DNA from 2 places in the Halobacillus sp. H74 genome. Region 1 is predicted to be linked to the other one. Evidence: riboswitches for the same ligand, from Rfam matches in the RefSeq annotation. Region 1 holds a riboswitch; the other holds the start of a gene.
What was found. A riboswitch is a leader RNA that binds a small molecule or an ion and turns the genes downstream of it on or off. The one in region 1 is predicted to bind thiamine pyrophosphate.
Positions count from the first base shown of each region.

Region 2: it holds a riboswitch for thiamine pyrophosphate, as region 1 does, so the genes downstream of both, thiW (energy coupling factor transporter S component ThiW) here and ACTWPX_RS07070 (acetylornithine deacetylase) in region 1, are expected to answer to the same signal.

Region 1 is NZ_JBQQCI010000003.1:112,649-116,066, reverse strand. It holds gene ACTWPX_RS07070 (acetylornithine deacetylase) at 1-1,269, opposite strand, end outside; TPP riboswitch at 1,358-1,462, opposite strand; TPP riboswitch at 1,615-1,726, opposite strand; gene ACTWPX_RS07065 (YndM family protein) at 2,479-2,922, shown strand; gene ACTWPX_RS07060 (hypothetical protein) at 3,066-3,287, opposite strand; gene ACTWPX_RS07055 (hypothetical protein) at 3,384-3,418, shown strand, end outside.
Region 2 is NZ_JBQQCI010000001.1:345,900-349,317, reverse strand. It holds gene ACTWPX_RS01680 (PucR family transcriptional regulator) at 1-840, shown strand, start outside; gene ACTWPX_RS01675 (DUF3221 domain-containing protein) at 865-1,398, opposite strand; TPP riboswitch at 1,512-1,621, shown strand; gene thiW (energy coupling factor transporter S component ThiW) at 1,703-2,191, shown strand; TPP riboswitch at 2,197-2,302, shown strand; gene tenA (thiaminase II) at 2,351-3,037, shown strand; gene thiD (bifunctional hydroxymethylpyrimidine kinase/phosphomethylpyrimidine kinase) at 3,034-3,418, shown strand, end outside.

The sequences.
Region 1 (3,418 bases):
AGAATATTGAAACCAGTCATATAAAAAAGTGACCATTGTTTTGGTGAACCGTAAAAGCTGGTTTCGATTCAGCGACTCATTAACAGCATGTGCTTGATCTAGTGTTCCGGGGCCATACAGGACAGTAGGGATGCCGGCCTCCGCTAACCATCCCCCATCTGTAACAGTAGGAGACATAGAATAATCCACTGGAGTTTTGTAAATACGTTGATGTGCGTTTGCCAACAACTCAACCCCGGCATGCCTGGTGTCCACTGAAAATGCAGGGAATATTTCTCCTTGTTCTTCTATCATGGACGTACCACCCCATGAAAATTGAGGTGGATGATCTCTTAACCAGGGATCTGCCTTTGCTGCATGATTAATGTGCGTTTCTATCTCTCTGATCACTTCTTCATAGTGTTCGTCCGGATAGTAATGGACGGTGATCCATAACGAGCAGCGATTGGCAATGAAAGCCGCATGACGGCCGCCTTCAATTACAGCCGGGTTGATTGTATTGGAACCGGAAGGAAAACCAGGGCTCGATTTCGTGACTGCCCAGTGCTGCTCCAACTCTTGCAACGCTGTAATTATTTTTATCATTTTCTCTATCGCGCTAGCACCATGGAGTCCACCCCCAGCATGGACCATCGACCGCCTTTGGGCATCATGAAGTGTTTCTCTGCTTTCGATTGTTATCCAGCCAGTGATCACACCACCCTGCCCCTGAATATGACAGTCACTTGTATCGACTACTAACGCTAAATCAGCATGATACCCTCTATCACAACAAGACTTAGTCCCTGCTTCTCCAACCTCCTCCCCAACAACGGATTGGACAGAGAGATTTCCTTTAGGTTCTACACCAGCTTCATGCAACACCTGCAATGCAAAAAGAACCCCAGCCATGCCTCCTTTCATATCTGCTACCCCGCGCCCGATTACTTTGTTTTTCGTTACCGTACATACGAATGGATCATACTCCCATCGCTCATTTTCCTCGATTGCTGCTACATCGAGATGGCCGTTAATGATCAGACTCTTCGCCTGGTCTTCGTCTTGTCCCCGTTTAGTGCCTACTACCACAGGATCCCCTGGATACAGATCCCATGACTCGATGGAAAAGCCCAGACCTTTCATTTTATCGGCCATGTACTCTTGAGCTTTCTCCGCATTTCTGGCAGGCGGACTCAAAGTTGGATAGGATACCAAATCGGACAATAGGGTCAAAATTTCTTCTTCTCTTTCTTCCACTTCATTCCATAACCGAACTAACTTGTTATCCATAATACTTGCTCCTTTCCAAAATAAAATAGCTCGCCCCTTCACGAGAAGGAGCGAGCTATTACTTTTGAATATAGATATAGAAAGAAAGATTCCACTCGCTTCACTTCCCTCCGCTAGTATGATCTAGATCAGGTTATAAGGGTCAAAGCTCCAAGCTTCTCTCAGCCAATTCATGGCTCCCCCAGTGAAGTATACTTATTAAATTGTTATCCGGGAATTGAACGTAGGGAACGGGTAATAGATACGCAGTCTCATAGCAGCACTCTCTAGACATAAAAAATGCCACTTCCCAGAAAAGAAAAGTGGCTTGTTCAATTATACTAACAAGATGAAATATAATTGTTATATTTCATGTATGCACTTTCCTCCACTGGTGTTTTTAGCCAGGTCAGGTTCAAAGAGTTCCAAAGTTATACTTTGATCTCAGCCTTTAAAAAAGGCTCCCCTAGTGAATTCACCTATTAAATTTTTCATTGATTTCATTTATACCATACATTATTTTTATTTATTCGTCTATACTGTTGTCTGACTTTTTTCAATTTGTGGATTGGCACCACGAAACTAGACAATTTCTGAATGATATTTACAAAAAGTAAAAATCCCTATTTTATTTACATACATAAAAAAGCCTCTCAAAAGTTCTTTGAACTACGAGAGGCTTTCATTTATATGGTTTTCCGATTTTTGAATGACAAGAAGTATGTCAATCAGGGATTATATCAGGCTACAAACCCTTTCATACCAGGGTTTTGGGCGTTATTACATCATGCCGCCCATTCACTGTATTAAATAAATAATAGAAGATAAGACGTAAGAACCCTTAGATAATCGGTGTTCCAACTTTACGTTGTTAGTGCGAGATCAAATAGGATATGTGTATATATAAATAAAATCCAGTCATTATCCAGTCGGAAGTACAAGCTCAAACTGGCCACGGAACGACCTACAGCTTAGAAGGCTGTTGGAGTAGTTCGGATAGCAATCGCTCATGCAGGTCTAAATACCATTAAATCAACGTTTTTTAAGATTAAAAACGACGTTCACCAATGAAATTGGGGCAATAATAATAAAATTCTGCCCCATTTCTGCCCCAAATCATAAATAACTTACCCGAGTTTCTTCATTATAAGGGCATATCTTTTTAGAGATACATTTACAAGGATAGCCTTCCCTCCCTTGGAGATAATAAAAAATGAGGAGGTGATTTCAATGACACATTTAAAACTACTCGCCATGAAATTTTTGTTAAGCTTAGTAATTCTCTATATCATTTTAGGACTCGGGTTTGATGTATCATTCGGAAATGTATTTTTAATTACCCTTGTACTTAATGTACTTTCGTATGCATTGGGGGACTTAATGATACTTTCACGATCCAATAATACAGTTGCTACAAGTGCAGACTTCGTATTAGCCTTTGTTGTCCTGTATTTTATGACCGATGCTTTAACTGTAGGAAATGACGTATTCGAAGCTTCAATATATTCAGCAATTTCCTTAACAATCTTTGAGTATTTCTTCCACAAATCTGTAGCAAGAAGCCTTGATAGAGAGAAAAAGGAAAAACGAGAAAATATTAAACCAAGTAGTGAATTAAGCATGGAAGCATCTGAAGAAATTACTCCAGATGAGAACCATACCAACGATAAATAAATTACTTTTTAATCAAGGAATCCCTTAAAGGGATTCCTTGATTATTTTCTGAACAGGTTTAATACATATTGTAATTTGTTAGGAGTAGTCAATCATGTGATTAAGAAGTTTGGTCTTTTCCCCCTTATTTGCGGTTCTATTTATCAAATGACTACACTTTTCCTTTCATTACAAGGAAACACTGAAAGAATTCCGTCTTTACTAAATAAGCGTACTTGATTCCGGCAGTAACAATAAGCGAGGATTTGATTTTCACGGACTTCTACAACGCGGATTTTCCTTTGAGTCATGTTCCCTTTCCCATCTACATAAATTATCTCAAGACTCTTCTTAGCATCTGCAGCACGATTCAATATTCCCATCATTTACAGTCACCCCCTCTTTAATACGAACATTTGTTCTGTTAATATGTATGTTATCACAATCATATTAGAAGTAAACTGGAAAATGGAGGTCATTAAATGAGAGCTTTCAAGGATTTAGAAATGGAAATTTT
Region 2 (3,418 bases), on a different contig from region 1:
GAAATCCGCCTGAAAGATAATTTTCTTCTTGAACTGGCCAAGAAAGATGTCCAGATGGATAAAGCACTCTTATCAAAGGCTCAATTGTTAGGATATGATTTAGAAAAACCTTATATATGCCTGGTCGGTCACATCCGTTTCGTGCAGCCTGTAGACGACCATATCGGCTCTCCCACTCACTCGGTTCAATCCTCTTCGATGCATAGCCGGAATTACTATATCCAAAAAGAAGTGACCCACGCGGGTGATGTTTTAGAAAGGCTGACGATGACAACATTTGAGGAAGGCGAGGTCATTGTTTATTTAGAAGCGGACCAGCCAAATTTTGAAGAAACCACCAATCAGTTTCTCGACCTTATTGAACGAAGGCTTCACGAGTTGTTAGCAGGAATTACCATCAATTGGGGGATTAGTTGTCACAAAGGGGGATACCGCACGTTTCATCAGAGCTATGAAGAAGCGGTGACGGCTTTGAAGATTGGAAGACAGCAGCATGAAGAAGGGGAGCGGACATTTTTCAGTGACACCAGGATGAATAGACTTCTCATGGCTCTCTCCCATGAAAAGGAAATCGGGAATATTGTGCATGACACATTAAAACAACTGATTGATTATGATCAAAAAAGGCAAACCGAATTGATCCACACCTTTATGATCTACAATAAATACAACAGCAATGTGAGCCAGACGGCGAGGGCGCTGAATTTGCATAGACAGTCGCTGCTTCATCGTCTCCGTAACATTGAGCATTTGACGGGTTTATCCCTGTTGGATGCAGATGACCTCTTTTTGCTGGAATTAAGTGTAAGGTTATGGCTATTGAAAAAGGTGGAGACATAGAGCGCTTCTAAAAAAGGAGGCGCTCTATTTTTTGTCCTCGACGATTTCCTTCAGTTTATCATCATTTTCCCCGCGTCTATGGAGTTTGACCGTCCATTTATCAGAATCTACATCGAATGCCAGCATTTCAACTACAAGGATATCCTCGGTGGATCGGATTTCAGACAAGGCTGTTGATAGGGCTTCTGATGCTTTGAGATCGGCTCCTTCCACCTCACTCATTTCGAGCTCTTGAACTTTCTCGGCTTTCGCCTGTTCAGGAAAAGACTCTAAAATTTCTCCGTCTATCCAAACTTCCACTTGTTTTCCTACCCATGGGTCACTGGAAACTCCAGAGACCCACATCGCCCGTCCTTCCTGAGTGGTCTCTTCATTCATTGAGGTGACAACTAAAATTCTGTCCTCCTCTTGTTCCATGACAAATCCACTCATGTCCGGGGCAGGTGCTTCTTTTTCATCTGCTGGGTCATATTCTTGAGAACTGGATTCTTGAGTTCCACAGCTGGCAACGAGAAAGGAGAAACTGACCAGCAAACCAATCATCCACCAATTTTTCATGAAGATCGCTCCTTTACTTTGTTATTACATGGACGTTTCTTTCATAAAAAAGTTTCACATGACAGATAAATCCGAATTTGTTATGATGAATACCAACCAAGCGAATAATTCTATTAAACTACTAGGGGAGCCTGAATTGGCTGAGAGGAAAGCGAAAAAGCTTTCTGACTCTTACGAACCTGATCTGGTTAATACCAGCGGAGGGAAGTAGTCAGACGATTTATATATCGACTGTCTTCATTCCAAGTCAGGTCCTTCTAGGGATCTGGCTTTTTTGTTTCTCCTCATAAGAAAGGAGGTATACATGCAGCATACACGCCTACTTACTACAATGGCCGTGTTCATAGCCATAGGCACGCTTGGTGCTCAATTCCTATGGTTTCCTGCCGGTGTGGCTAAAGCATATCCTGTCCAGCACGCTGTTAACGTGATGGCTGCGGTGACACTGGGACCTCTCCCTGCTGTCGGCATCGCTTTTTGCATTGGTATTTTAAGGTTTTTGTTAGGTTTAGGTACGATACTGGCTTTTCCGGGCGGTATGGTAGGGGCCCTTTTTGCGGGTCTATTTTACAAAATGTACAGGAAAAAAGCTTCCGCTATTGTCGGAGAAGTGATAGGAACCGGTGTGATCGGTGCTTTTGTAGCTGTACCAATTGCTCAATTGGTGATGGGCAGCTCGGCGGGTGCCTTTGCTTTTTTACCGTCGTTTCTTGTCAGCAGTATCTCTGGGGCAATGATCGGTTGGTTTGTATTGTCTCGGATAGAAGTTGAAAAATATCTCTTACAACCATAATACACGGAAACTACTAGGGGCGCGAGTACTCGCTGAGAAAAGGATAGATTCCTTTGTCCCTCAACACCTGATCTGGGTCATGCCAGCGGAGGGAAGTAGTCCTCAGGATCCTCAAAACCTCCCTCCTGGTAGCTTCCGAATATATCAAGGAGGCTCACTATGTCATTTACTCAACAATTAAAAAATGAAAATCAAGATGTCCTGGAACAAATTTTTGCTCATTCTTTCGTGCAGGGAATAGGGAAAGGCGATGTTCCTCATGAGTCTATAGCTCATTATATCAAAGCAGACTATGAATATTTGAATGCTTTCATGCATGTATATGGCCTTGCGGTAGCCAAGTCTGCACAGAGAGAAGATATAGAACTTTTCAACGAGCAAATCGGTTTCATTCTTCATAGCGAAGTTCACCCCCATCACAATTTCTGTAATGTGATCGGCGTCGATTATGAGGCATTGCAGGGGTATGAACTTCCACCTACCGCAGATCATTACATCAAGCACATGCTCTATCATGCCCACACAGGGAGCCTTGGAGAAATATTAGCTGCTTTGCTTCCTTGTCCCTGGACGTACCTGGAAATTGGGAACGAATTGATCAGGCAGTATCAGCCAAATGATTCTCACCCCTTTTATACATGGATTAACTTCTATGCAGAAGAGGAAGTAGCAGGATTGACAGGTCAGTTATGTGCACGACTGGATAAGTATGCTGAGCAAGCTTCTGAAATGGAGAAACAGCAGATGAAAACAGCCTTCCGGAAAAGCTGTCAATTGGAATTGGCTTTTTGGGAGATGTCTTACACATGTGAACAATGGCCACTAGAGGAGGCGGTGTCACGATGAAACAGATCCCTTGTGCTTTAACCATTGCTGGAACAGACCCGAGCGGAGGTGCAGGTGTCCAAGCTGATTTGAAAACTTTTCAGGAGCTGAAGGTGTATGGGATGAGTGCGATCACCTCCATTGTTGCCCAAAATACCACGGGGGTGAGGGATGTGCACCATATTCCTGTAGAAATGCTTCGGCAGCAATTGCAATCCGTTTCCGAAGATATGCCGATTCATGCTCTGAAAACAGGAATGATTGCCCAAAAAAATATGATGGAAGCCTTCAAAGAGTGGCTAGAGAAGGTGGATGCATTCTATGTGATGGATCCTGTCATGGTCGCCCAAAGCGGGGATCCTTTAATTGAGTCGGAATCACGTGAGTATCTGAAAAAACAGC